DNA from 4 places in the Neoundibacterium parvum genome. Region 3 is predicted to be linked to each of the others. Evidence: predicted binding sites of a transcription regulator. Region 3 holds the regulator's gene; each other region holds the start of a gene.
What was found. Region 3 encodes LexA, which represses DNA repair genes until DNA is damaged. Its sites were predicted from a motif close to ACTGTATNNNNATACAGT; they were not measured.

Region 1 (7,484 bases), 310 kb from region 3:
CAGCTGAGAGGAATACGTCAAAAGGAGCACCATTGATAATTTGAGTCACAAACTTGCCCGACGAGCCGTAGCTTAACTGTAGATCTTGCCCAGTCTCCTTCTTGAATTCGGTTTTAATCTCCTCCAAGGCATATTGTAAATTCGCAGCGACTGCGACGGTGAGAGTCGCCGCGCTAGCAGTATGTTGAAAAAAAACTAGGCTAAATAATGCGATTGTCGGGGCAATGAGCAGTCTGTAGATCACGATGATTTTTTTTTGGTTATGGATAAGTTGTGTATTATGCAGGCTAGCTAGATATGAATGCATGTAATCGATCTTGTTAATGGAATTATGCGAGGACTCTTTGCTGAAAACCTGCAGCAAGTCAAGAATTAGGTGCATTTTTATTGGAAATACTGTATAGTCACTTTTTTGCACTGCAATATATTCTTGTGGTGCTACTGCAGCTCCGTAGCCTATGCGCATCTGGTAGTAATAGATGTAGCAATGTGAAAGCCCTCCCGCCCTGTATGTCTTGATCCTTAAAAGACATCATCCCGGCGCAAAGCTTTTGTGCCGAAATTTCATCGTATACCGCTCTCGTTTCATTTTGAAACTGGTTTTCTTTGTTCATTTCGCGTTGGTTGACGCTGCTTTTTTGCGCGCCTTGCTTTTGCCAGGCGTAGATATATAACGAAAGATAAATTAAATGACTTTTGAAACACTAGGCCTGCACACGTCCATACTCCGCGCTATCACTGACAGTGGTTACACAGACCCTACAGCGGTACAGATCCAGGCTGTGCCTGCCGCGATCGCGGGACGTGACTTGCTGGTTTCTTCCCAGACGGGTTCAGGAAAAACAGCGGCTTTTATGTTGCCAGCCTTGCATAAATTTGCAACTGCAGCCGACAGCCTCGAAGTAACTGCCGCTGACAAGACGCCAAATCAGGAGCGTCAGTCGGCCCGTTCACGTGGCGAACGTCCACGTTTTCAAGCAGCTAAACCAAAAATGTTGGTATTGACACCAACCCGTGAATTAGCCTTGCAAGTGACTACAGCAACAGAAAAATACAGTGCTTACTCACGTAAGATCAAGGCTGTGTCTATCTTGGGTGGTATGCCTTACCCTAAGCAAATGCAATTACTGTCACGCAATCCAGAAATTTTGGTCGCCACTCCAGGTCGTTTGATTGATCACATGGAATCGGGCAAGATCGATTTTTCTGAATTAGAAATTTTGGTTTTGGATGAAGCGGATCGCATGTTGGATATGGGTTTTATCGATGATATCGAAAAAATCGTTGCCGCGACTCCAGAGTCACGTCAAACCATGCTGTTCTCCGCTACGCTTGATGGCGTCGTCGGTAATATGGCGCGCCGTATCACTAAAGATCCTATGATCATTCAGATCGCCGGTTCTGCGACTAAGCACGAAAACATTACGCAAAAAGTTCACTTCGTTGATGATCTGTCGCACAAAAATCGTATGCTCGATCATTTGTTACGTGATGAGTCGGTTGATCAAGCCGTTGTATTTACTGCAACTAAGCGTGATGCTGATACCATCGCAGACCGTTTGAATATCGCTGGTTTTGCTGCTGCCGCCTTGCATGGCGACATGCATCAAGGTGCCCGTAACCGTACTTTAGATGCTTTGCGTCGTGGTCAGGTTCGTGTCTTGGTGGCGACCGACGTTGCTGCTCGTGGTATCGACGTTCCAGCGATTACTCACGTATTTAACTACGATTTACCTAAATTCCCAGAGGATTACGTCCATCGTATCGGTCGTACTGGTCGCGCTGGCCGTAATGGTGTAGCGATTTCTTTGGTAAATCATGCTGAAGGCATCAACGTAAAGCGTATCGAGCGCTTCACTAAACAATTGATACCAGTCGATGTCATCGAAGGTTTTGAGCCTAAGAAGAGTGCCGTTGCTTCACGCTCTACAGCGCGCAAACCAGGTGGCTGGAAACCGGGTGATACACGTTCTAGTGGCGGCGGCTATGGTGCGAACTCTAATGGCAATAGTAGCAAGCCAGGCCAGCGTACCTTCAGTAAACCAAATAGCCCATCTAGCAATGGACCACGTAGTGAGGTTGGTGGTGGTTACAAGGGTAGCAACCCACGCTCTGGCGATGCTAACGGTAACCGTCGCTCATTCGGCGATCGGTAATCGGCAAGAAGTTGCAACGCATCAGTAAATTAAAAACGGGCACGTAAGTGCCCGTTTTTTTATGGTCGCTTTCTTTTAACCGCAAGTTCAATTCAGACGCTAGCATCGGCAGATTCTAAATTCGTTAAAGTGTTCGCAAAGTTCCGACAGAATTTTTTATGTGGTAACGCATGAGTGAGTGTTTGCTCTGCTATTGAAATTTCGCGCGTGCAGGCGTTACCGAACGTGGTAACAGGCTCAGCGTATAATTGTGGGCTTAACTTAGCAGCGATGTCCGTTCATTTGTTGTGGTGCGCCGAGATTTTTTTTCGTTAGTGACATGCACTTCGATTGTTCTGTTGTTAAATACTAGCTTAGTACGAAATAATCGCTTGAAATACTAACGCACTCTAAAAGGTTGTCTAGATGAATACGAATGAAACTCCGATAAGGCTGACTTCTTTCTCGCACGGTGGTGGCTGCGGTTGCAAAATTGCGCCCGGTGTACTGGCCGAGATATTAAAAAAATCGACCGGCTTTCCGGTGCCTGCGGCCTTAATGGTTGGTATTGAAACCTCTGACGATGCCGCAGTATATAAACTCAACGACGAGCAGGCGCTGATTGCGACTACTGATTTTTTTATGCCTATCGTCGATGATCCTTATGATTTTGGCCGAATAGCTGCAACCAATGCGATTTCTGACGTCTATGCGATGGGCGGCACACCTATCATGGCCTTGGCTTTAGTGGGCATGCCAATTAACCAGTTGCCGTTAGAGGTGATTGGGCAAGTGATCCAGGGCGGTGAGAGTATTTGCGCGCAAGCGGGTATCCCAATAGCAGGTGGACATACGATAGATTCAGTAGAACCAATTTACGGTTTGGTGGTATTGGGCTTAATTCACCCTACTAAACTCAAGCGCAATTCCGATGCCAAAGTGGGTGACAAGCTCATACTTGGCAAGCCTATCGGCGTTGGCATCTTGTCGGCGGCGCTGAAAAAACAAGCCTTAGATGATGCCGGATATGCCAGCATGATTGCGAATACGACTAAGTTGAATAAGCCAGGGCAAGCACTGTCCGCCTTGGATGGGGTGAGTGCCATGACCGATGTTACTGGATTCGGTTTGCTTGGACACCTGTTGGAAGTGTGTCGTGGCGCGCAAGTTGGTGCGCGCTTGAACATGTCAACGATCCCTTTATTGCCACAAGTGGCGCAACTGGCTGAGGCCGGTTATATCACGGGCGCATCGGCACGAAATTGGGAGGCTTACGGTAAGGACGTCAAACTTAATGGAGTAAGTGCTGTACAGCAAGCTTTGTTGAGTGATCCGCAAACCTCGGGTGGCTTATTAGTAGCCTGTGATGCTGGCTCGGTAGAGCGGGTTTTAGAAATATTTAGAAGCGGTGATTTTTTGGATGCATCCGTAATAGGTGATATTGTTGCGGGAACAAGTATAGTAGAAGTAAACCCTTGATCTTTTTTACGCGAAATTTTATATGAATCAACTTGAACAACTCAAGCAGTACACCACCGTCGTTGCTGATACTGGCGACTTTCAATCCATGCAAGCGTATGCACCGCGTGACGCGACAACCAATCCATCCTTGATATTGAAAGCGGTGCAAAAAACCGAATATCTGCCATTATTGGAGCGAGTTTTACAGCAGCACGCGAGCAAATCGATAGATGAAATTATTGACCGTCTGTTGATTGCATTTGGTCTAAAAATCCTCGAAATCGTACCGGGTCGGGTCTCTACTGAAACGGATGCACGACTATCGTTTGATACAGAAAAAACGGTCGCCAAAGGTCGACATTTAATCGCCTTGTATCAAGAGGCCGGGATTCCTCAAGAGAGAGTATTGATAAAAATTGCCTCTACATGGGAGGGGATACAGGCTGCTCGAATATTAGAGAAAGAAGGCATACGCTGTAATATGACACTGTTATTTTGCCTGCCGCAAGCGATCGCCTGTGCGGAGGCTGGTGCACAATTAATCTCGCCATTCGTTGGTCGAATTTATGACTGGTATAAGAAACAGACTGGGCAAGAAATTTATGGTGCGGATGACCCAGGAGTCTTGTCTGTGAAAAAGATCTATACCTACTACCGAAAATTTGGCTACGCCACCGAAATTATGGGCGCGAGCTTCCGCAATACTTCCCAGATTTTAGAGCTGGCGGGCTGTGATTTACTCACGATTAGCCCTGACCTGTTGCAAAAATTAAGTGATTCCACCGTTAGCTTGACTCCAAAATTGAATAAAGAGGCGGCGCAGGCATCGGATTTGCAGAAGTTAGCCATGGATGAAAACTCTTTTCGCTTCCACTTAAATGAAGATGCAATGGCAACCGAAAAACTGGCAGAGGGGATACGTATGTTCTGTGCGGATACACTCAAATTGGAGCAGATGATTGCCACAATGCGTTGAGCGCCAGCATCAAGGTCTACGTTTGTTGTGCGATCGAGGGTTGCATACGGTTTTTGGGCTCATCGTCGGTGTATAAAAAAAGAGATTATTCAAATTTAATAAAATGATGCTTGCATAAACTACTGATTTTTTATACAGTGTCGTTATTGGACGCATTTTAAAGACTCATCTTGTTGCTTGCTCTTAACTGAAAGAATTTATGGACGATAAAAAATCTGACAACAGCTCTGAAAAGAGTAAGGCTCTAGCTGCCGCACTGGCGCAAATTGAAAAACAGTTTGGTAAGGGCTCGGTCATGCGCCTCGCTGATGGTGCAGTTATAGAAGAAATTCAAGTTGTTTCTACAGGCTCTTTGGGCTTAGATATTGCGCTGGGTGTCGGTGGCTTGCCGCGTGGTCGCGTGGTTGAGATTTACGGACCTGAGTCTTCCGGTAAGACCACTCTGACTTTGCAAGTCATTGCAGAAATGCAAAAACTAGGCGGAACATGTGCGTTTATTGATGCCGAGCATGCACTGGATGTCGGTTATGCCCAGAAATTAGGCGTTAATCTCCCTGATCTCTTGATTTCTCAACCTGATACTGGTGAGCAGGCATTGGAAATTACGGATGCTTTAGTGCGCTCAGGTAGTGTTGATCTGATTGTCATCGATTCTGTTGCTGCACTGACTCCACGCGCCGAAATTGAAGGTGATATGGGCGATTCTCTGCCAGGTTTGCAAGCGCGTCTAATGTCGCAGGCATTGCGAAAATTAACGGGCAGTATTAATCGTACCAATACTTTGGTGATTTTCATTAACCAAATTCGTATGAAAATCGGTGTTATGTTCGGCAGTCCAGAAACCACTACCGGTGGTAATGCATTGAAATTTTATGCTTCTGTTCGATTGGATATTCGACGTACCGGCTCGATCAAATCAGGCGATGAAGTGATCGGGAATGAGACTAAAGTTAAAGTCGTCAAGAATAAAGTTGCGCCGCCGTTTAAAGAGGCACATTTTGATATTCTTTATGGAGCAGGTACGTCGCGCGAAGGCGAAATTTTGGATCTGGGTGCCGATGCAAAAATTATTGAGAAAGCTGGTTCTTGGTATAGCTATAACGGTGAGCGTATTGGACAAGGTAAGGATAATGCGCGTAATTTCCTGGTAGAACGCCCAGCCTTGGCGCACGAAATAGAGAATAAAGTCAGGGTGCAACTAGGCGTGCCTTTATTACCACCGTTAGCAGTTAGCGAATAAGAATCAAATATTTAAGAACGCCGGCCTCCTTGATGTCTTAGGATTGCCGGCGTTTTTTTATGGGCGTCAAAATGTTTAAAGTAAAAGTAAGTCTTAAAGCAAGAGCATTGCGTTACCTTTCTATGCGCGAACATAGCCGTTTGGAATTGGGGCGAAAGTTGTCTCGCTATGCAGAGGAAGCTGACGATGTGCCTGCATTGCTCGACGTATTAGAAGCCGCACAATTCCTGTCAGAGGAGAGGTTTTCTGTGTCCTTGGTAAGGCGACGGCAGGCTAGGTTCGGCAATCAACGTATTTTTTTAGAGTTGCAAAGTCATAATATCGAGAAGACCGAAATTGAAAAAATAAAGTCGCAGTTGATTGAGTCGGAAGCCGTAAGAGCGATTGAGGTCCTGCATAGAAAATACCGACTCGAACCAGCAGATCATATAGAGCGCGCAAAGCAAATGCAGTTTTTGCAGAAGCGTGGCTTTTCCGGTGGGGCAATTCAAGCGGCAATGCGGGCAAAGAGAGATAACGGAGATGATGACGCCTGAGCATATTTCCGACTGCTTGTTATTGCCGAATTTTTCCTGAGCTTTATTTGTTAGCGGGGCGATGGCGTCGATGAAAATGGAATTAGTCTGCGAGCTGTGCTAAACTTCCTTTTTTTGCAGTGCCGCAAGAGCGGCTGTTATCGTAGAAGCTGCGGTAGCGACGCGCAATTGTGGCTATTTTTACACTGAATTAGCCCGTAACAGGCATTTATGCCCTTATCTCCACCTACAATTCGACGTGCGTTGAAGCATACGCGCACCATCACTATCCAAGCGTTCGCACGTGACGATGGATTGTGGGATTTTGACGCTCAAATTATTGACTGTAAAACGCGTGACATTGCGCTCGCTTCCGGCGTTCGTCCTAATGGTTCGGCCATTCATGATTTGAGTCTTCGCATTACGATCGATACTAGTTTAAATATCATTGACGCAAATGCTGTCTCTGATGCCGTACCATATCCAGGTTTTTGCAATACGATAGGGCCTGAATACAAAAAGCTTATCGGTCTCAATTTAATGCAGCAATTTCGTCAGGGCGTAAAGCAACGGCTCTCCGGCATTAATGGCTGCACGCATATTACCGAATTAGCACAAATTCTTCCAACCGCAGCAGTTCAGGCTTTTGCAGGTGATGTACTTAATACGCGTGATGGCGCAAATGATGACGCCCAGCACACGCAGCAACCGTTTCAACTCAATCGTTGTCATGCATTAAGGCTAGATGGTCCAGCCGTGGTGCAATATTATCCGCGCTGGGCAATCTAGTCGCTTAACGCAAAGCTGTACCGTTTTTGTTTTACTTGTCGTAAGTAATTTTACTAATTTAACTAATACCTCAGTGTCTGAAGGGAAGACGTATGAAAATTCATGAGTATCAGGGTAAAGAAATCCTCCGTAAATTTGGAGTGACAGTACCTCGCGGTATCCCGTGCCTGTCTGTTGACGAGGCAGTCAAAGCGGCAGAAACTCTGGGCGGCCCGGTATGGGTTGTCAAGGCGCAAATCCATGCGGGTGGCCGTGGTAAAGGCGGCGGCGTCAAAGTTGCAAAGTCCCTAGAGCAAGTACGCGAATACGCAGAAGCTATTCTGGGTATGCAGCTGATTACTCATCAGACCAGTCCAGAAGGACAAAAA
Region 2 (7,484 bases), 1.2 Mb from region 3:
CGCAATCGGCGATGCTTTTACTCAGGCGTATCGCCGTGAGCGTATCTTGCAAGGGTTTGCGCGAACGCACATGCATGCAGACCTGGCCTATCGCCACCAGCGGCAGGCGCTGGTGTTGGGCAATCGCCGTGACCCGGCCTTGATGCAATTCATCCATGCCACGGGTGAGTAAATTAAGCCCCAGCCAGGCGCGTTGCGGGAAATTGTTCTTGATCCATGCCGCTTGTCTGGAGAGCGCTTCGATACTGGCCGGATAGTCAGGCACCAGGATCAGCAGGCAATCGGGTAAGCCGCGCAGATGGGCATACTCGGTGGGTGGCGCGCTAAAATCTTGTGCGGTAATGAAGTAGGTCCCTTTGGTGGCGCGGGTGCGTGCCAGTGTGATCAGTTCAGACAGATTGCCATAGCCTTCACGATTTTGCGCCAGCGCGATCAGGGTGCAGCCATCTTGCTCATCGCTGGCGCTGAGTTTGAAATGCGCACCTATCAGTAGCGGTAGGCTATGTTTTTTCGCCTCTTCATGGGCCCGCACTACGCCTGCCAGAGAGCATTCGTCGGTGATCGCCAGCGCGCGATAGCCGAGCTTGACGGCGCGTGCCACCAATTCTTCTGCATGGGATGCGCCTTGCAGAAACGTGAAGTTAGACAGACAAAATAATTCTGCGTAATCTGGAAGGGAGGTGGCGCTAGGCAGCGGCATCTGGCCGGGCCCGGGTTTAGGCTTATTCATGCTTATTTATGCTGATCCATGCTGATTCAAGCTCAGTGTTGGCGAGCAGATGAGCGCTAGCTGTGGCGCTCGGACGTGTTTGAAATTTAAAAGTGGCCTGGCCGGACGCGCATATTCCATGCGGGTTTCCAGTCATGTCGGCCTGCAAGGCGCATGGGATATGCGCGCTGGGCTTACCACTGTTTGAAAAAGCTTTTGCATGTTTGCGACCTTATCCGAACCAGCCATGCAGATACCAGACTGCAGCTTCATTCGCCTGCTCGGCCTGTTGTGCCGCGCTGATTCTCTCGTGGTAGATCCAGCAGCGCAGATGTTCGCTGGTTTCGGCGATGAAGTAATCGCGGGTGATTAATTGCCCATTCCACCAACCGGCTTCGATGCGTTCGGGCGGCGAGAGTATGCTCAGTGCGCCGCGATAATACGGCCTATGTTGTCTTAGTTCCAGAGCGATGGGTGTGGCCAGCAACCAGCTCGGGCGGTTCATCATGGCTGCCGGTGCGGGCGCTAATTGCGCCGCGTTGTGCGTTGTGCTATGCGCCTTGGACTGCGACTGCAGCGCGGCTATCCAGTGATTCGCTACTTCCGGTCTGTAGTCGGCGAGCGGCTGCGTTTGCAGGATATTCTCGCTGCCCAAGCGTGCCACTAGTAGCTCTAATAAGCGGTGCTGCTGTTGCGGGCTGCCGCTTGGGTCGGGAAACAGGCTGGCGCTGGGGGCTTGCATGGCGACCAGCTGTGCGGCGTGCAGACGCAAGCCTATCACCGGCGTGGCAAGGCTTAGTTGCGCCAGTCTTTCTTTTAATAAGCGCGCCAGATGCTCGGCTTGCCAGGTGGGTTCGGCTAAGCTGATCATGACCTGGCTAGGCGCGACTGCCAGGCGTCCGCGCTCGTGCTCCAACTCTAGTTGTAATTGGCTCAGCGCCAACTGTTTGGCTCTGAGCCAGCCACTCAGTTGTTGCAGTAAGACTTGCGCATAATTGAGCAAGGCCTCGGCCTGTTCTATGCGCTCAGGTAGTTCGACGTAGGCGATAAATTCTGCCGGCACTTGCAGCCACTGATGTAGTTCTGCGGCTTGGCCGTAAGCGTAGTCCAGGCTGGCGAGTAAGGCCTTGCCACAGCGTCGCTGTATCCCGGCGCGTGGTAGTTGGCGCAGACTTTTTAAATCATGACAGTCTATGCCCTGCAGCCAGTCGCGCCAGGGCGCGGCGGCAGCTAATAAGCGCACCGGAAGAGGATCTAGCCGCGCACTGAGGCGGCGCGCTGTCAGGCAGTAGCGCCCGCGTCGGCCTGTTGCGCTGGCTGCATGCGCCATGAGCCAGGCTGCGCCTGCGCTAGGGGCATAGCCCAGCGTGACGCTGACGCCCAGTAGCGCCATGCTGGCCAGCACGCGCTGCCGCAATTGCCGCACCCCGCCAAACAGGCGCAAGCTGGCACCGATATTCATCAGTAAGCTAGCCTGCTCGGCGCTGGCCACCTGTGGCGAGTAGATAAGTAGCGCGAGCGCGACACGTTGCAGTGTCGCTTGCTCTTGCGCAGCATCATATTGCCTCAGTTTCGCCTCGGGTAGCAGCATCGCCACACTGCCACTGCGCATGCCCAGTTGCACACCGGCCGCGCGCGCATAGTTTGATAGCGCTACCACGCGATTTTTATCCAGCACCACCGTGCCATGATCAGCCAGCCAGTTCGGCTGGAAAGTTTCTATGCTGAGCAGTGGTAAATGCACGGCCAGCCACAGTACGGGTGGCTTGGGCACGGTTGGCGATGTTGCTGTTGCTTTCGCTAATGAGTGGGTGCTCAACATGCTCATGCTCATAAATAGTGGTGTCAGGGCGGGCGCGATACATAGCGGCCAGGCGTGCCTGAGGAATAATCAAAGGTGCATGCGCTTGCGTACCGCGTCGCTTGATAATCTCTACCTGGAGGCCAAGTGCGACGCGCTGCAGCTTCAGGCGTAAGGGCGCGGGTGAAGGATTAAGCGCTTGCTGCTGCGCACGGATCACGGTAAACAGCGTGTTGCCGCTTTGTGCCGCCAGATGCAGGCGACGCAGATTCTCGCTTCTGATTTGGCTAGGCCAAAACAGCAGCGCGGCACAACTAGCACTACGTAAAATTTGTTCGGCGCTCCACAGCGCATCGCTATGGGTCTTGCAGCGCAGCCAAAGAATGCGTGAGATATCCAGACCAAGTTCCGCTAAACCCAGCGCCTGCGGTTGATACGGCGGCTCTAGCAAAATGATGTGGCCGCGCTGCAAACCCGCCAGGGCTGGTTGCAATAGCGCTAGCTCTGCCGTGCCAGGATGCTGTATCAGGATTTCACTCAAAGCGCCCATGGGCCAGCCTGCACCGGGTAGCTCGGCGGCTAAGTCTGAGTAGCCGCAAGCCACATAATCACCATGAGCACGCGCCAGTTGTGAGGCGCGCCATAGCGAAGGATGGATGCTTTCTGGCGCGGGATGGGGGCTCGATTTCATGGTATGCCAAATAAAAAAACTACTGTATATAAAATCAGTATAATCGCTTATTCAGATAAATTCAAACTTGTTGTCGCTTGTTGTAAAAGGCGCGCGAAAAAAGCAGAAAAACCACGGAAAATATAAATACTGATTGCATATACAGTACTTTGTGCTAAAGTGATCAACATGCAATCCGATAGAAATTTATGCACTTACAGGTTTTATAGAGTTCATAGAATTCCTTAATTCACCTAGTTCACCTAATTTACGAAATGGAGATCACCTCAAATGACTAACCTCGAACAAACTTTTGATGCGCGTTTTAGCCTGCAATTTGCACCTAGCTCATTTTTAATGCGCGTGGGTAGTCGAGAGATTTTTGTGTGTCTCGATTTCAGACGACGTCCATATCGGGTTAATCCCATCATGGATTGCTCCACCGGAGTACAAGCCGGGCATCTGGAAATTTTAGTCTTGCGTAAGTGGCTAGTGATTTTGTCTAAAGCCAATTGGTGATCTTGGCAGACCTGAAGTAGTTCAGTGGCGGCATTGCGAGCGCATTGAGCCAGACTGTGGGGGCGTAGAATGGCGCGCTTAGTTTGTACTGAATTTGCACTGAATCTTGGCCGAATCAAGCCTCAATTGCAGTTGGCTTGTCAGTTAATTGAGCATTGCTGCCATATTTGATTTAGTCTGAAACTGGCCCGGCAAAACTCTAGATTTTTATAGCGAGAGCGCCGACATAGCCTGTTGGTAGGTCTAGTTGCTGATAGCGATAGGCGGCCGTATCCGCGTTGCTTGATACTGACCATTCACTTAAGCCTAGCCCCTGGCATTTACATCTGGCTTCCAGTTGTGCCCAGTGTAGGGCGAAGCAGGCCATTTGTTGTGCTGGGTCTGTGGCGGCGATGGCGGCGCTCACCTCCGGCCCTAAATACAGCGTCGCAACCGCTTGCCAGTCGGGTAGATGGGCTAGTTTGAGCAAATCTACGCCTATTTTCCAGTCTAAGTCTGTGCCATTCGCATACTCATTTTTCGAGCTATCTTCAGCGTTATTTTCAGCGCCAACTTCAGCCTCATTTGGCTGCTGCTCACTATGCTCTCCATGCTCAAGTGCTTCATTGCGCTGACGAGTCCGTATCGCTGCAATCGATAAACCGCTTTCATGGCTAATGGAGAGGGCGATCTGATGCCCGGGGATAGATAATTTAAGTCCCGGTACTTGGCCGGGCTGGCGCTCCAATACGAGCTGTTCGCTAGTGCAGGCATAGGCGCAACTGAGCAAGTCGCGTACGGCCAGACGCAGCTGCTGCCTAGCCCACTCGCGACTGGCAGCAGCTGGGCTTGCGATACTGACTACCACTAAGGCATGCTCGGCCAAGGCAGTCAGTGCGGCTGCGCTTTGCTCTGGCCAGCTATACACGGTCAGCACCGACATGGTTTTTTGGTCTGCTCTTAAAGTTGTGGAATTGCCTGTGCAATCGATGCCGGGCAGCCGCGCCAGCTCGATTTTGCCGGGATAAACTCGCCCTTCATCACCAGCGTGAGAGCACCTAATTTGGCGTCATCACCCACTACGGCGCTGTATAGCACCGCGCTGCGCGGCCCCATGTAGACGCGTTCACCGATTTTTACATGGTCGATCTTCATGACGCGGTCTTCAAATAAATGGGTTTGCGGGCAGGCTAGGGCATTGATTTCGCTATATGCACCGATGCTGACGCAATCAAATTCCGTAATGTCGGTGGTGTCCAGGTACACGCCTTTGCCGATTTTACTGCCGAGTAAATTGAACACCAGCGGCAGCCAAGGTGTGCCGCGCAGATAACGCATGAAATTTGGTACTGCAATGCCCTCGTATAAATTGGTGATGGCTTCCGAGAGCCAGACAAATTTGGTCCACATAGGCGTACTACTTTTTTGGTAGCGTCCCATGAAGATCCATTTTAAAGCCAAAACAAAGGCGAAGCAGCCTAGTCCATACGCTAAACCTGCTAACAGCAGGTAATACAGAACTTCGCCCCACAAGTCTTCATCTGCCAGTGGCATCAGATCGAGCACGATGGTGTAGCCGACCGAAATCACCATCGCATGCGGTGCCACGATACGGAAAGTCTCTACCAGAGTGCGACCTATGCGACGCCATACTGAGGGATGAAAGGTCAGCTCTTCAGGGAAGCCTTTGACTTCTTCGCGCGCCGGTAAATGGATGGCCGGTGAGCCTAGCCAAGTGTCACCGTTGCGCATGGTTTCATTGGCCGGGGCGCTACTGTGCACGCCGATTAATACATTCTCAGGCAGGATGGTGCCATCCGGAATATACGCGCCGTTACCGACAAAGCTGCGGCGTGAAATCACGGTGGGCTGCATGCTCATCCAGCCGCCATCGATCTGTTCGTCACCGAGTAAAACTGCATCGGCGATAAAGGTTTCATCGCCCAGCGTCAGCATGTCTGGGACCACGCCTAGTGCGGTCGAGATCTCCGCACCTTTGCCTACTTTTGCACCCAGTAAACGATACCAAAACGGCGCATACACGGTGGCATATACCCCATGCAAGACATTCAGACTAGCTTCCTGAATTTGATTCACCAGCCATTTGGCGCAATAAGTATTGCCATGCACAGAGTAACTGCCAGGTTTGAGCTTTGGTAAAACGCTCCAGCGTATTCCGGCCGATAGCAGGGCGGTGCAGAGTATTAAGATCGCGGTGGCAGGGAAGGCCAGAATAAAATATTTAGTCAATTGAAAAGCAATCGAATTTCCTTGTAACCAAGGAAAAGTCTCGACGTTATCGAGCATGTCGATCGCGACAAAACTAGGGAAGACCGGCAGAAAAAATAGGGCGGCAATCAAGGCACTGCCAAAGATGAAGAAGATCGCTTCGGCCGCCAGGCGTAAGTTTGATACTGGTGGGCGCGCTGGAAGCGAGCTAGGCTCAAAGGCTCCGATATCATGCGCTGGCGAGCCACGCCAGATCCGTCTGGCAGGAATGCTTTGCCCTTCGCTGAGTGCCGATTGCCCTTCCAGATGGCCATATTCGCCTATTGTGACACCACCTTCGAGTATCGCGTACGAGCCTACGCAGGCATTTTGGCCTATCTTGATATGCCCGAGTCGCAATTGACCACGTTCGATGCGGGCATTTTCAAAATTACTCGCATTGCCTATGCTGGCCAGGTCGCCAATCTCTAGCAGATCCGGGGCGCGTAAAGTCATAGAGCCAATATTCACGTCTTTGCCGATTTTTGCGCCCAGTGCGCGCAACCACCAAACGTATAGCGATGAGCCGCTTAACATATACACTGGGGCGGCCTCGATCAAGCGATCCGCCAGCCACCAGCGATAATAGGTCCAACCCCACAGTGGATATGAACCCGCCTTTAATCGGCCGACGATCAGCCATTTACCGAGGATGGCAAGCGCAAACTCCATTATCGTCAGCAATAAAAATACTCCTACCGACAAAGCGATCGCTCTCGGTATCGAGTCGTCGGCATCGCCAGTTAGAAAATGATAGGCAAAAAAAGGTGCCAACCATTGCATCATGCGCATCGCCACCAGGCAGGGGATAGCGATTGCCTGCGCCGCGCCGCACACCCAGCGCTTAAAGTCAGACGGCGGAGTCCAGCGATCCGCTTCGGTCTCGGCCCCAATTTCTATTTGCGATTGCGCCAAGACCATGGCGATCTGGCCTAGGTGTCTATGCTGATAAATATCGCTGATCTTGAAATAGGCAAAGCGTGCATCGGCGCGCAAGGCCGACACCAGACGCGCGGCCAGTAAAGAGTGACCACCCAGATCGGCGAAAAAATCGAGTTCTCTGCGCACTGGCTGACCAGGAAATAATTTGTGCAAGGCGCTAAATAAAACTTCCTCAGCTGCATTGCTGGCGCGGTCCGATTCTGCCGAACTACTCAGTACGGTCAGCGGGCGATTTTTGAGTTCTTTGCGATCTATCTTGCCCGAGGTGAGACGTGGCATTTCCAATAGACTCTCAAACCGTCCCGGCACCATATACGGTGGCAACACCGCTGCCAGGTTTGCCCGGAGTAGGGCGCTAGAAAGTGTCTGATCGGCTTCCGCTACGATGAAGGCGATCAAGTGATCTATGCCTTCTTCCTGGCGCAAGATCACCGCCACCGTGCCTACCCCAGCTTGCTTGGCCAATACTGCTTCAATTTCACCCAGTTCTACCCGAAAACCGCGGATTTTTACCTGATCATCGGAGCGTCCCAGACATTGCACACTACCATCCTCATCGATACGCGCCAGATCGCCAGTGCGGTACAGGCGCTGAT
Region 3 (7,484 bases):
CTTTTGATGAGTTAATGGGTAGTAATAACCAAGCGTAATTAATAAGGAAATCACATGACAGGTATCATCCGTAATTCTGCGTTGGACACCAATATGCTAGGAATGGTGCCAATGGTGGTGGAGCAAAGTGGTCGTGGGGAGCGTTCTTACGATATTTATTCCCGCTTGCTTAAAGAACGTGTGATTTTTTTGGTTGGTCCTGTCAATGACCATGCCGCAAATTTGATCGTTGCTCAGATGTTGTTTTTGGAGAGCGAAAATCCTGATAAGGATATTTCTTTCTACATTAACTCACCAGGCGGTTCCGTTTCGGCTGGTATGGCGATTTTTGATACCATGCAATTCATTAAGCCAGACGTGTCAACCTTGTGTACTGGTTTGGCCGCCTCTATGGGAGCTTTTTTGCTCGCCGCAGGCACCAAGGGGAAGCGTTTTTCCCTGCCAAATTCGCGCATCATGATTCATCAGCCTTCCGGTGGCGCACAGGGACAGGCGACGGATATTGAGATACAAGCACGAGAAATTTTGTATTTGCGTGAACGTCTGAATGGTATTTTGGCTGAAAAAACTGGCCAGACCATAGAGCAGATTGCTAAAGATACTGAGCGCGATAACTTTATGTCTGCAGAGTCTGCTGCAGAATATGGTTTGATCGATAAAGTATTGACTCATCGTTCTTGATGAATTGAAATATCCAAAAACGCCCGCATCTTTGAGTTGCGGGCGTTTTTCTATTCCGCCCTATAATTAGTCGACCATCGCAACGATGCCTGTATCTCTTCATGACGAATCATGAATTTGCAGGTAATATTACATCCACTCCGTTAAATAATATTCCGCACCATGCCCGATAAAAAATCCTCCACTGGCGAAAAACTGCTTTATTGCTCATTTTGTGGCAAGAGCCAACATGAGGTTAAAAAACTGATTGCTGGGCCATCTGTATTTATTTGCGATGAATGCATCGATCTTTGCAATGACATCATTACTGATGAGATCAGTAGCCTCGATACGATTGCCAGTGCCAAGACCGAATTACCTACGCCATCTGAAATTACGGGATTGCTTGATCAGTATGTGATCGGGCAAACTAATGCGAAAAAAATTCTGGCAGTGGCGGTATATAACCATTACAAGCGCCTCAAACATCTAGGCAAAAAAGATGATGTTGAGCTGTCAAAGAGTAATATTTTATTAGTTGGCCCGACTGGATCTGGTAAAACCTTATTGGCCCAGACCTTAGCGCGCATGCTGAATGTGCCGTTCGTGATCGCGGATGCAACCACCTTGACAGAAGCTGGTTATGTCGGTGAAGACGTAGAGAATATCATTCAAAAATTGCTACAAAATTGCAATTATGAAGTGGAGCGTGCGCAAAAGGGTATAGTCTATATTGATGAAATCGATAAAATTTCACGTAAATCTGATAATCCTTCTATTACCCGTGACGTTTCTGGTGAGGGCGTACAGCAAGCTTTGCTGAAGTTGATTGAGGGTACGATGGCGTCTGTGCCACCGCAAGGCGGGCGTAAGCATCCAAATCAGGATTTTATACAAATTGATACGACCAACATCATGTTCATTTGCGGTGGTGCCTTTGACGGCTTGGCCAAGGTTATCTCTGATCGCTCTGAGCGCAGTAGTATCGGCTTCTCTGCAAGTGTGAAGAGTCAAACGGAAAAGAGTGCCAGTCAAATCATGCAGGATGCTGAGCCGCAAGATTTGATTAAGTTTGGTTTAATTCCTGAGTTGGTCGGTCGCCTTCCTGTGATCGCAACGCTCAATGAATTGGATGAAGCTGCACTTATCCAGATTTTGCTTGAGCCAAAAAATGCCTTAATTAAGCAATATTCAAAATTATTGGAAATGGAGGGCGCAGAGTTGGAGATCCGCCCTGCGGCATTGCAAGCGATCGCCAAAAAAGCCATTGCGCGTAAGACCGGCGCGCGTGGTCTGCGCTCTATTCTCGAGCATGCTCTCCTTGATATTATGTACGAATTGCCAAACGAGCAAAATGTCGTTAAGGTGGTGATTGATGAAAACACCATTGCAAACGGCGCTAAGCCGCTATTGATTTATGATGAGCAACCAAAAGTTTCTGGTGCTAAATCTTAATTGTGAAATATGAAGCCGTAAATTTTTTGCCGGCCGCCAAATTAAATTAGCGGTACAATTTGTTTAAATAATAAAATTCAGGCTTCAATTGAAAAAAGCTGCACGGAGCCCTCTCTGCGTGGCTTTTTTTATTGTTTTTTGGATGACGGGCTTGTGTTTTGGCCTAGTGCGCCAATCTAACTGTTAGAAATTTTGAAAAAGGTGCGCCATGACAACTTCCATAATTACAGAACGAACTGAATTGCCCCTATTGCCTTTACGCGACGTTGTCGTGTTTCCGCATATGGTCATTCCCCTCTTTGTTGGTCGCCCTAAGTCGATTAAGGCTTTAGAAGCTGCAATGGAGCAAGGTAAGAGTATCATGCTTGCGGCGCAAAAGGCCGCAGCCAAAGATGAACCTTCTGCTGATGATATTTATGAAATTGGTTGTATTGCCAATATTCTGCAAATGTTGAAATTGCCAGACGGCACAGTAAAAGTACTGGTTGAAGGCGTGCAACGTGCGCGGATTCATAAAATCACAGAGACCGAATCGCACTTTACCGCGGATTTAACACCGGTTGAAACCGAAGTTGGCGATGATAGCGAAATCGAAGGAATGCGCCGGGCTATAGTCCAGCAATTCGATCAATACGTTAAATTAAACAAAAAAATTCCTCCTGAAATTCTGGCATCTTTGTCCGGGATTGACGATGCTGGGCGCTTAGGCGATACCATTGCGGCGCATCTGCCTTTGAAGCTAGAGCAGAAGCAAGTGATACTGGAGATCTTCAGTGTCGCAAAACGTCTTGAGCATTTGCTGGGGCAGTTGGAGGGCGAGCTAGATATCTTGCAGGTCGAGAAGCGCATCCGTGGGCGTGTTAAGCGCCAGATGGAAAAGTCGCAGCGTGAGTACTATTTGAATGAGCAAGTAAAGGCGATTCAAAAAGAGCTGGGCGAAGGCGAAGAGGGCGCGGATATTGATGAACTCGAGAAAAAAATTGTTGCTGCGAAAATGCCTAAAGAGGCGCGCGATAAGGCGATGAATGAGTTGAAAAAACTCAAAATGATGTCGCCCATGTCGGCTGAAGCGACCGTGGTGCGTAACTACATAGACACCGTCGTGAATTTGCCTTGGAAGAAAAAATCGAAGGTGAACAATGATTTAACCAATGCTGAAAAAGTATTGGAAGACGATCATTACGGTCTGGATAAGGTTAAAGAACGCATCTTGGAGTATCTCGCCGTACAACAGCGCGTCGACAAGTTAAAAGCACCGATACTTTGTTTCGTCGGCCCTCCAGGTGTCGGTAAAACTTCTTTGGGGCAATCTATTGCCCGTGCTACCAATCGTAAATTCGTGCGTATGGCGTTAGGTGGCGTTAGAGATGAGGCCGAGATCCGTGGACATCGCCGCACCTATATCGGCTCTATGCCAGGCAAAATTTTACAAAGCTTGGCGAAGGTCGGGGTGCGCAATCCTTTATTCTTGCTCGATGAAGTCGATAAGATGGGGGCTGATTTCCGCGGTGATCCATCCTCCGCTTTGTTGGAGGTCTTGGATCCTGAGCAGAATCATACTTTCTCGGATCATTACATCGAGGTCGATTTTGATTTGTCAGATGTGATGTTTGTGGCTACGTCCAACTCTTACAATATTCCTGCGGCTTTATTGGATAGGATGGAAGTGATACGTTTGTCCGGTTACACTGAGGATGAAAAGACCAGTATCGCGCAGCGTTATTTATTGCCTAAGCAGATCAAAAATAACGGTTTGAAGGAAGAAGAGATTACGATCGCAGAAACAGCGATCCGCGACATCATTCGTTATTACACGCGTGAAGCTGGCGTGCGTTCGCTAGAGCGCGAAATCTCCAAGATCTGCCGCAAGGTCGTGAAGATGTTGCTGCTCAAAAAGACCGAAAAGAAGGCGACTATCAATTCGAAAAATATCGACAAATACCTCGGTGTGCGTCGTTATGATTTCGGGGTGGCGGTCAAAGATAATCAGGTCGGTCAAGTGGTTGGCTTGGCGTGGACTGAGGTTGGTGGCGATTTATTGACCATAGAGGCGGTAGCGATGCCTGGTAAGGGCGGCGTGATACGCACCGGTACATTGGGTGATGTCATGAAAGAGTCGATCGAGGCTGCTCGCACGGTGGTGCGTAGCCGTGCTAAGCGCCTGGGTATTAAAGCCGACGTGTTTGAGAAGAGTGATATCCATATCCACGTTCCCGAAGGTGCAACGCCGAAGGATGGTCCTTCAGCGGGTATAGCTATGACTACCGCTTTGGTCTCTATCTTTACAGGCATACCAGTACGGGCTGATGTGGCGATGACGGGTGAAATTACCCTGAGAGGTGAAGTTTTGCCTATTGGTGGGCTAAAAGAGAAGTTACTGGCAGCGCATCGCGGCGGCATCAAGACAGTGCTAATACCTGAGGAAAATGCGAAAGATTTGACCGATATTCCGGACAACGTTAAAAATAAACTGGAAATTATCCCGGTGCGTTGGATTGATAAAGTCTTGGAAATTGCCTTGGAGCGTCAACCTGTTGCCTTGACGGATGAGGATGTCGCACTTGCTGCGACTGCGAAACCAGATGCGGCGATCGAGGCTTCGGCCATTAAACACTGATGTGATGTTGGGCCAGTTGCTTTATTGCAGCTGGCATCAATTTAAAAAAACGCCCGATAAATTCTCGGGCGTTTTTTTATGGGCATGCTTCTATTTGGTGGCTGGCGATTTTTAAACAGCCATGCTCAGCGCGCAGTATCCATGCGGCTTCCAGGCAAGCTAGGCTGGAAGCCGCATGGATACTGCGTCTTGGCGCCTTGCTTGTTACGACCAGCTGCGTAATAAGCCAACCGCCAATCCTTCGAGTGAGAAGTCGGTTTCGGTGTCGCTCACTTTGATAATTGGATAGTCTGGATTTTCTGGGATTAATTCTATGCCGGCGCTGGTTTTTTTGTAGCGTTTTACTGTCACATCGTCGCCTAGTCTCGCAACTACGATTTGTCCGTTACGCGCCGTATCAGATTTTTTTACTGCCAATAGATCGCCATCCAAAATGCCAGCGTCACGCATCGACAGACCGCGTACTTTTAGTAGAAAATCCGGTTTGGCAGAAAACAGTGCAGGATCCACGTTATAGGTGGCCTCTACATGTTCGGTCGCTAGGATGGGTGACCCTGCAGCTACTCTGCCAACCAAGGGTAAGCTCAATTGCATCAGCGCAGGATGCGGCAATGCCATTTGTATTCCTGGCATGTGGCTGGATAACTCGGATTCTAATAGGCGTATGCCGCGCGAGGTACCGGCTGCGATTTCGATGACGCCTTTGCGCGCCAGTGCCTGCAAGTGTTCTTCGGCCGCATTGGTCGAGCGAAATCCAAGTTCTGTTGCGATTTCTGCGCGGGTTGGGGGGAAGCCTGTGTTTTGTATGGCATCCTTGATCAGGTTGAGAATCTGCTCTTGGCGGGCGGTCAGTTTCAGCATGGTGGTTCTTTCAATTAGCTGTATGTATATGCAGACTGTATTTTTATACAGTGAAGTCACTTATGCAAGGAAAACCTGCAAAAAATATGGAATAAGTGATTTGACTGCTATTTCATTTGTGCACGCGGCAACCGAGTCGCTTTTGCTCCTAGAACTAATTGTGCAAAGCTTGAAAATCGGTTACTATTGTCGGCTTTCCTCTTCCCGCACTCGTCTTGACGCCGAGGCGGGCATCTTTTTATTGTCCACAAGGAGAATATATGCGTCATTATGAAATAGTATTTATCGTACACCCTGATCAAAGCGAGCAAGTGCCTGCAATGATCGAACGCTACAAAGCTAGCGTTACTACACGTGGTGGTCAAATCCATCGCGTGGAAGACTGGGGTCGCCGTCAACTGGCTTACGTCGTTCAAAAATTGGCTAAAGCTCACTATGTTTGCATGAACATAGAGTGCGATGCTGAGACTTTGCTTGAGTTGGAAACAGCATTCAAATTTAACGATGCCGTTCTGCGTCACCTCACAGTTAAACTGAAAAAAGCTGAAACAGCGCCATCTCCAATGATGAAAGCAGTTCAGAAAGAAGATGCAGCTAAGACGCAACGCGTTGAAGCACCTGCAGCTTAATAGTTTTAACGAAGGACGCGTAATTATTTGTGAATGAGCTTAAAGTCGTCGCTAGCATTGCAGAAAAATCAGCGCTGCGTTATACACCAGCCGGAATTCCGATAGCAACTGCAGTACTGATGCATTACTCTAAGCAAGAACAGGCGAGCACCCAGCGCCAGGTTGAATTTGAAATCACTGCAATCGCTGCAGGTACGATTTCTAAGCGATTCCTGGAAATACAATTGGGAGTCACGATGTTATTCACGGGTTTTTTAGCGCGTAAAAATCGCAACAGCAAAAGTCTCGTTTTTCATATCACTGATTTTCAGGAAAATGAGTTCGAGACACCTTTACTAGATTAGGAGCCTAAAATGGCATTCGGTAAAAAATTTGATAAAAGCAAACTGAAGCAAAAGCGTCAGCAACAAAATCCTTTGTTCAAGCGCAAGAAGTTTTGCCGCTTTTCAGCAGGACACGTAGCTGCAGTTGATTATAAAGACATCGATACACTGAAAGACTTCGTGCAAGAAAACGGCAAAATCATGCCAGCACGTTTGACTGGCACTGTAGCCTTGTACCAACGTCAAGTTGATACAGCGATCAAGCGTGCACGCTACCTCGCGTTGCTGCCGTACACTGATCTGCATACAGCGTAATAGGAGAAGAATATGCAAATTATTTTGATGGATAAAGTCGTTAATCTCGGCAATCTGGGTGATGTAGTTCGTGTTAAAGATGGTTATGCACGTAACTTTTTGATTCCACAACGTATGGCTCGCCGTGCAACTGCAGCCGCAATCGCTGAATTCGAAGCGAAGCGCGCAGAGTTGGAAAAAGCAGCAGCTGCTAAATTGGCCGCTGCGCAAGCACAAGGCGAAAAATTGAGTGGTTTGACAGTTCAAATCTCGCAAAAGTCTGGCGTTGATGGTCGTTTGTTTGGTTCTGTAACCAATTCAGACATCGCTGATGCTTTGACTAAGCAAGGTTTCGCAGTTGAGAAATCTCAAGTGCGTTTGCCATTGGGTCCTTTGAAGACTGCTGGCGATCACGCTGTATCAGTTGCATTGCACACTGATGTTGTAGTTGATGTCATCGTTGCAGTATTGGGCGAACACGCTTAATTAGCGCTTGCTTTAAAAAAAAGCCGGGTGTTCCCGGCTTTTTTTATTTTTATTTTTGATTTCGCGCAATAGACTACGCTTTTTTTTGCGTTGGAAATCCGGCTAATTTTTTCCGTAATTTGTCAATTAGGTGTTGCATAATTTTTTGTTGTGACGCAT
Region 4 (7,484 bases), 1.7 Mb from region 3:
TGTTGATCACTTGGACCGACAATGCTGTTTCACCGTCAACGCGTTTTACCGAAGAACCGGTAATTTCAACTCTCTGTACCGATGCCTCTTGCGCCACTGCCTGTTGTGCCAACAAGCTTGCGCTCATTGCTACACCGCCGACAAACATCAGACGTACTGATCGGGATAACATTTTTTCAACCATGATTAACAATCTCCGCTTGGAATTTTGAACTAATTAATTTTGCTTTGCGGGCAATATTGCACGCCGACTTTTATAAAGTTTCTCTTCACAAAAATCTACATCCCTCTTACGAATACTTTTTCCAAATACTTATGCCGCTAGTGCAACAAATGTGTTTTTTGTAATTTTTGTAAACAAGTTCGTTTTTTTGAACCAATTTATGTAAATTATTCTGTCAAAATGTATCCACAACACATGGAACCATTTTGACTACGTTAGTGTCAATACGGACTTTTTTCAAATTCGCAAAAAAACAACAAATAGAAAATTGTTGTTTTTTTGAGGCTTTTTTAATGCTCATTTCTTGTGCTTTGCAGCAAATTCTTTAAGGAATGCACTGATAACATACGGATTTTGCATTTATTCGCCTTAAATTAGCTCAGGCAAAATATTATTCTTACTATCCGAGTATGGCTTTGTGGAAATTTGCAGATTAGGGCAGAGTTTTTGGAAATGCCGTTCATTCTTGCCATTTACTAACGAATCTGTATCTTTAAGGAAGTAAAAATTCTCTAATTAACAAAGAAAAACGCTCACATTTGGTGCAAAATTTCGGCGAAAAATTTGCGCTAACGCAAAAAAATATATTTCGACCTTGACACGGCTTTGTCTCCAATTTGCGACTAATGCGCTCATTTCGCAGGTTTGACGCATGCAGCTTTTGGTTTAGAGCCTGTCTCCTAGCTGGAAATCGACAGCCGCATCCCTGCTTTGTGTATTCTGGCGTCATCTTTTATCTAGAGGCAGGCTCATGGCACTTACTTCCCCCCAACTTTATCCCCATCTTCTGGCTCCGCTCGACTTGGGCTTTACGCAACTGCGTAACCGTACCATCATGGGTTCCATGCATACAGGCTTGGAAGACCGCTTCTATAATTACCCTAAATTAGCGGCCTATTTCAGGGAAAGGGCGCGCGGCGGTGCTGGTCTGATCGTCACTGGCGGGATTTCACCGAATCGGCGCGGTTGGCTATTGCCGTTTGGCGGCACCATGAATAGTCTGGCCGATATCTGGAATCATAATAAGGTGACGACTGCCGTGCATGAGGAAGGCGGCAAGATCGTGATGCAGATATTACATTCGGGTCGTTACGGCTACCAACCCTTTGTGGTGTCGGCCTCGGCTAAAAAATCGCCCATATCGATGTTTAAGCCCAAGGCTTTGAGTGAAGCCGGTATACAAAGCACCATCAAGGACTATGTACGCTGTGCCAGACTAGCGCAAAAAGCTGGCTATGACGGGGTCGAGATTATGGGTAGCGAAGGCTATCTGCTGAATCAATTTTTATGTGCGCGCACCAATTTTCGCCAGGATCAATGGGGCGGCTCTATAGAGAACCGCATGCGTCTGCCGGTCGAGATCGTGCGTAGTGTGCGTGCTGCCGTGGGTAGCAATTTCATCATCATGTACCGTCATTCGATACTCGATCTGGTCGAAGGTGGGAATAGCTGGGACGAAGTAGTTAGTGTGGCGCAGGCCTTGGAGCGGGCTGGCGTAACGATACTCAATACTGGGATAGGCTGGCATGAAGCGCGTGTTCCGACTATCGTCACCTCGGTACCACGAGCCGCCTTCGCCAGTGTGGCTGGGCGACTAAAGCAAGTGCTTACTATCCCTGTAGTCGCCTCGAATCGTATCAATATGCCGGATCAGGCTGAGGCCATTATTGCCAACGGTGATGCCGATATGGTGTCGATGGCGCGCCCTTTTCTGGCCGATCCTGAGTTCGTCAATAAAGCCGCCAGTGGCCGTAGCGACGAAATCAACACATGTATTGCCTGCAATCAAGCTTGTCTGGATCACACTTTTGCGAATAAGCGTGCCTCTTGTTTAGTCAACCCGCGCGCTGCGTTTGAAACCGAGCTGCGCTTTTTAAAAACTGCCCAAGCCAAAAGAGTCGCTGTCATCGGGGCTGGGCCTGCCGGTTTATCGGCCGCCACGGTCGCCGCAGAATGCGGCCATGATGTCACGCTGTTTGATAGCAGCGACAAAATAGGCGGGCAATTCAATATAGCAATGCAAGTTCCAGGTAAGGAGGAATTTGCCGAAACCATGCGCTACTTTAGACGTAGACTAGAAGTGACCGGTGTTCGGGTTCAGTTAGGGCATAGAGTTAGCCGCGCTGAATTACTCACGCAAAATTTCGACGAAATTATCGTCGCTACTGGCATTGTTCCACGTACCCCGCGCATTATTGGCGCCGAGCATCCCATGGTTTTGTCCTATCTTGATGTTTTGCAACATAAGAAGCCGGTTGGAAAGCGCGTGGCGATCATAGGTGCCGGTGGCATAGGTTTTGATGTCGCTGAGTATCTGTTGCACGATACTAGTAAGCCCTTGCCGCTACCACTATCAGACTGGTTGGCCGAATGGGGCGTCGATACTCAGGCCAAGGAAAACGGTGGTTTGGTGACACCAACGCCAGCCCATGCTTTCCGCCAGATTTACTTGCTGCAAAGAAAAGAAAGCAAAGTTGGTGCGGGTCTAGGTAAAACCTCAGGCTGGGTACACCGGGCTACTTTGCAAAGAAATGGGGTAGAGATGCTGGCTGGTGTCGATTATCAGCGCATCGACGATCAAGGTCTGCATATCACAGTCAATGGTCAGAGCCGCTTACTGGAAGTGGATAATGTGATCCTATGCGCGGGTCAGGAATCGCTGACCGAGCTAATGCCAGCGCCAGCAGAGACGCAAACTAGCAAGGGCGGCCCACGTTTTCACAAAATTGGTGGCGCCGCCTTGGCCTCAGAACTGGACGCTAAACGAGCGATACGTGAAGGTGCCGAGCTCGCCGCTTCACTTTAGTGACACTAAGCGCATAATTTCGGCAATAAAAAAGCCTGTCATCGACAGGCTTTTTTTATTTACAGCGAGAATTTATTTGGCGGCTTCGGCAGCGGCTACTTTCACTTCTGGCTCTTTAAACTTAGCACCACCCGCATTTGCCAGGTGCACTACGGCTCTAGCGACTTCAACATCATCCAGATCAGGATTGCCGCCTTTAGCTGGCATCGCGTTCAGACCTGTCATCGCATGTGCCAATACTTTATCGTAGCCTTGAGCAATGCGTGGCCCCCAGGCTGCAGCGTCAGCAAACTTAGGCGCACCAGCGGCACCGCTATCATGACAAGCTGCGCAGACCATTTTGTAGACGGCTTCACCGGACTGCAATACTTTAGGGCCGCTCGCGTCCTTGAAGGTGTAGCCTTCATTGGCTACCGGGCTAATTCTTGCCACAATAGATTCTGGCGTCTGCGCATTCGATCCGGCACCGACCACGTCACCACTAGACACGTACTTAATCAACAGAACGATAATAATAATCGGCACCAGCAATCCAGCCAAAACGGCAACGATTAATTGGCCAGGGGTCTTGATCGGTGATTCGTGTTGGTCGTGTGCGTCGCTCATGGTTTCCTCGGTGCAGTATTAGTATAGGGCGGGTTGCTGGTCACTCCAATTTTCTGGAGCTAGGCATACAGCCCTCGATTATAGTGGTAAAAGCGCAGGTTTGGAATGAAAAAGCAGATAGTGCGCCTCTGGTTTGCCTCACAATTGGGCAAAATTCGCCTGATTCACGACACTTTATGGGTATTTTCTCGAAAAACCTGAGTGTTTTAAGCCGACTATGAAGCGGCATTGGACAGAATAAGTCATTTTCCCGCATGCAAACTTGCCTCTAAACAGCTACAATAGCGCTCTGCAAAACTTGCACACCTAAGCGACCGTCTTCCAACGGATAGGATACGGGCCTCCGAAGCCCGCAATACAGGTTCGATTCCTGTCGGTCGCACCAAGTCCCCCCCTCTAATTTACAGCCGAATTGCGCAGCAGCTTGTTGCTGTCATAGCCTTGCAGCAATCTAAGAGTAAAATTGCTGCATGGATCTTCGCCTTCGTTTCGCCAGCGTTTGTCTGGCATTGCTTATTTGCCCAGTGCTGCGCGGCAGCGCGGCCGATTTCAATGCGGTCACCGAAAGCCTGCCCCCCCTCAATTACGAAGAAGAGGGTGTGATTACCGGCTACGCCACCGAACTGTTGCAGGCGAGCACGCAGGCCGCCAAGCTCACGACCAGCATCAGTCTCTTGCCTTGGGCGCGCGCCTATCAGACCGTATTGGCCCAACCGAATACCTTGATTTATTCAATCACCCGCACCCCGGAGCGAGAACCGGTGTTTGATTGGATAGGCCCTATCAGTCCACGCCAGATTTTTGTGTATAAGCTGCGTGAACGTAAGGATATACAAATCAAGACTTTATCGGATGTCGCCAAATACAAAGTTGGCTTGGTAAGGGAGATGGCTTCGACCAAAGACTTTATTAAACAAAGCGAGATCGCCGACAACAACATCGATTTTGCGCCTACCGTAGAATCGAACATTAAAAAGCTGTTCTTGAATCGCATAGACGTGATCGTTTCCCAAGACTGGAGCGCAGCGTTTTTGGCCAAATCGCTCAAGCGCAAACCAGAAGAACTCGAAGCAGTGCTCTTATTAGACAATACACACAGCTATTATTTCGCCATGAATATGAAAACTGATCCTAGCCTGTTGGCGAAACTAAGACAGGGCTTTGAGACCGTACAAAAATCCGGACAGATGGAAAAATTAAAGAACAAATATCTGCGTTGAGACTTTAGCCCAGCCCCGTGCGCTAAAAATTCAGGCAAAAATACATATACTCCCCTAAAAATTTATAAAATCTACCCTCTTGCGCACATGTTCATTGCGCGATTAAAAAATACCCACCCCCAGTATCTATAAATACAGACTTAGGCTGCGGCCACGCGCAGATGCTGGAGCTTGCGGGGCTGTGCTTCAGGCTAGCACCGGGAACAAGCTCAATTGCGTCTCTTCGCGCTGATCCGCCAGCCTGGTACCCAGGCCGATTAGGCGCACCGGCTGGCTGGCGCGCAGATAGCCAGTTTCCAGCAAATCAGCGAATACTTGTGCGTCTAGCGTGCTGCCGCGACACTCCACCGTGGTTTGGTGAAAATCAGCGAAACGGATTTTGACGTAGAGCTTTTGTATGCATTGCTCGGCTTGCGCGCGCTGCATGCGACCCTGCAAGGAGGCATACAGGGTTGGCAATTCAGCCTGGCAAGCCGCCAGATCGGCCAGATCGACCGCGTAGGTTTCTTCTACGCTGACCGACTTGCGCTCAGAACTTGCGATCACCTCGCGTTGATCGATGCCGCGACACAAGAGGTACAGGCTATTGCCGAGTTTGCCGAACTGGCGCAGTAAATCGGGCAACGACCATGTCAGCAAATCCTGGCAAGTCTGGATACCCAGGCCGTGTAATTTGGCGGCGGTGACTTTGCCAACGCCAAACAAGCGCGCCACCGGCAGCGTGGCGACGAAGTCTTCTACCTGACTGGGCAAGATCACGAATTGTCCGTCCGGCTTATTCCAGTCACTGGCGATTTTGGCTAAAAACTTATTTGGTGCCACTCCGGCCGAGGCAGTAATGCCGACTGTGGCGGCAATCCGTGCGCGTATCTCTTGCGCAATCAGGGTGGCACTACCCTGCTGCTGGCTGGCATGGCTGACATCCAGATAGGCTTCATCTAAGGACAAGGGTTCGACTAGTGCAGTGTAATCGGCGTAGATAGACAAAATCTGACGCGACGCAATTCTGTATTTTTCCATACTAGGCGGCAACACTACCAGATCGGGGCAACGTCGCAGCGCTTGTGAAGTGGGCATAGCAGAATGCACGCCGAAACGGCGCGCCTCGTAATTACAAGTAGCCACCACACCGCGTTGCTCGGCACGACCGCCAACCGCCAGCGGCCGACCGCGCAGGCTGGGATCGTCGCGCATCTCGACTGCTGCATAAAAACAGTCGCAATCACAATGGATAATTTTACGAACGGCAGGCTTCACGGCAACACCAAAAATTGAGTCTGTCTATTTTAAGGCAAAGCACAAAAAACTGTATGCATAATCAGTATTATTTTTAGGCGAATGCCCCAATTACCAAGTGCAGAATGACAAATGCGCGGATATGCTTCAGTATCTAGGGATTAACAAATCACTGTAAACCTCTACCACAGCGCTCATGAAAAAAAATTTTGCATCCCTCCTCATCTTGATCTGCAGCAGCAGTTACGCCACCGTGGCACCGGCCTATCTCGAAACTGCCGACGCTCAGGCGGATCTGAATCTAGCCTTGAAGCAGGCGCAGGCCAGCAAAAAGAAGGTCTTGATCATCTTTGGCGCCAACTGGTGCAAAGACTGCCTGGAGCTAGATAAATCATTTAAGGCTGAGAACGCCGCGTTGATAGCGTCTCAGTTTGTGCTGGTAAAAATCGACGTCGGGCAATTCGATAAAAATCTGTCTATCGCCAATGCATACGGCAATCCTATCAAAAAGGGCATACCGGCAGCGGTGATACTGCGCGCCGACAATACTCTGCTGTATGCTAGCAAAGGTGGCGAATTGTCCAATGCCCGTAGAATGGGCGACGCCGGGATTGCCCAGTTTTTCCAACAAGTAATGAGCCAGCACCCCTAACCGGAGCTTCAGCATGTCCGCAGCAGTTGAGCATTCAGCCGCCAGCAACACCGATGCGGCACTGAGTATCCTCCTGACAGCCATCGCCGAAGCGCTATGGGATTGGAACCTGCTCACTGGAGAAGTGATTTTCTCCAGCCAGTATCAACAGCTATTGGGCTATAGCGACAACCAGTTTGGCCATCATCTGGATGAATGGATAAACCGTCTGCATCCTGACGATGCCAAACCAGCCATGGCGCATTTGCGCGCGCATATCGACGGCCACGCCAACCTGTATCAGCATGAGCAGCGCCTGCTTTGCAAGAACGGTAATTGGAAATGGGTACGCGCACGTGGCAGTATCGTGGCGCGCGACAGCCAAGGTCGCCCTAGCCGCATGCTGGGTCTGATTGCTGAAATCAATAATGAACATCAGCAACAAGCTAAGCTGAATCTGAAGCTAAGTCTGAGTGACGCGATGCTAAAAAATTTTTCTCAGCATTTGCCCCACAGTTTCTTCTATCAGTTTCAGCGTTTTGCCGATGGTCATTTTTGTTTTCCGTATGCCAGTGTAGGCGTCAGCACGCTGTTTGGACTCAAGCCCGAGCAGATCAAGGACGATGCCACCGCGCTATTCCAGCTGATCCACCCCGAGGACCTTGAGCCGCTACGCCAGGCCATACGCAGCTCGGCCAGCAGTTTGCAAAACTGGCGTCAGGAATATCGCATCATGCACGGCTCAGAAGAGCGCTGGGTCAT

Region 1: a site for LexA is predicted at 4,694-4,711, ahead of recA (recombinase RecA). Genes of this name have one in related genera too.
Region 2: a site for LexA is predicted at 3,223-3,240, ahead of imuA (translesion DNA synthesis-associated protein ImuA). Genes of this name have one in related genera too.
Region 4: a site for LexA is predicted at 6,161-6,178, ahead of dinB (DNA polymerase IV). Genes of this name have one in related genera too.

The regions. Positions count from the first base shown of each region.
Region 1 is NZ_CP034464.1:583,849-591,332, reverse strand. It holds gene modA (molybdate ABC transporter substrate-binding protein) at 1-466, opposite strand, end outside; gene EJN92_RS02620 (DEAD/DEAH box helicase) at 690-2,156, shown strand; gene selD (selenide, water dikinase SelD) at 2,562-3,614, shown strand; gene tal (transaldolase) at 3,637-4,572, shown strand; gene recA (recombinase RecA) at 4,772-5,812, shown strand; gene recX (recombination regulator RecX) at 5,884-6,348, shown strand; gene EJN92_RS02595 (DUF2889 domain-containing protein) at 6,559-7,116, shown strand; gene sucC (ADP-forming succinate--CoA ligase subunit beta) at 7,194-7,484, shown strand, end outside.
Region 2 is NZ_CP034464.1:4,020,972-4,028,455, forward strand. It holds gene EJN92_RS17575 (error-prone DNA polymerase) at 1-730, opposite strand, end outside; gene EJN92_RS17580 (Y-family DNA polymerase) at 942-2,483, opposite strand; gene imuA (translesion DNA synthesis-associated protein ImuA) at 2,401-3,201, opposite strand; gene EJN92_RS17590 (hypothetical protein) at 3,472-3,699, shown strand; gene EJN92_RS17595 (4'-phosphopantetheinyl transferase family protein) at 3,899-4,621, opposite strand; gene EJN92_RS17600 (Pls/PosA family non-ribosomal peptide synthetase) at 4,639-7,484, opposite strand, start outside.
Region 3 is NZ_CP034464.1:276,496-283,979, reverse strand. It holds gene tig (trigger factor) at 1-38, shown strand, start outside; gene clpP (ATP-dependent Clp endopeptidase proteolytic subunit ClpP) at 55-681, shown strand; gene clpX (ATP-dependent Clp protease ATP-binding subunit ClpX) at 844-2,115, shown strand; gene lon (endopeptidase La) at 2,324-4,732, shown strand; gene lexA (transcriptional repressor LexA) at 4,937-5,593, opposite strand; gene rpsF (30S ribosomal protein S6) at 5,854-6,222, shown strand; gene priB (primosomal replication protein N) at 6,252-6,566, shown strand; gene rpsR (30S ribosomal protein S18) at 6,576-6,860, shown strand; gene rplI (50S ribosomal protein L9) at 6,873-7,325, shown strand.
Region 4 is NZ_CP034464.1:1,958,418-1,965,901, forward strand. It holds gene EJN92_RS08495 (TonB-dependent receptor domain-containing protein) at 1-184, opposite strand, end outside; gene EJN92_RS08500 (NADPH-dependent 2,4-dienoyl-CoA reductase) at 975-3,029, shown strand; gene EJN92_RS08505 (c-type cytochrome) at 3,102-3,635, opposite strand; tRNA gene EJN92_RS08510 (tRNA-Arg) at 3,946-4,020, shown strand; gene EJN92_RS08515 (substrate-binding periplasmic protein) at 4,106-4,855, shown strand; gene dinB (DNA polymerase IV) at 5,042-6,127, opposite strand; gene EJN92_RS08525 (thioredoxin family protein) at 6,288-6,743, shown strand; gene EJN92_RS08530 (PAS domain-containing protein) at 6,757-7,484, shown strand, end outside.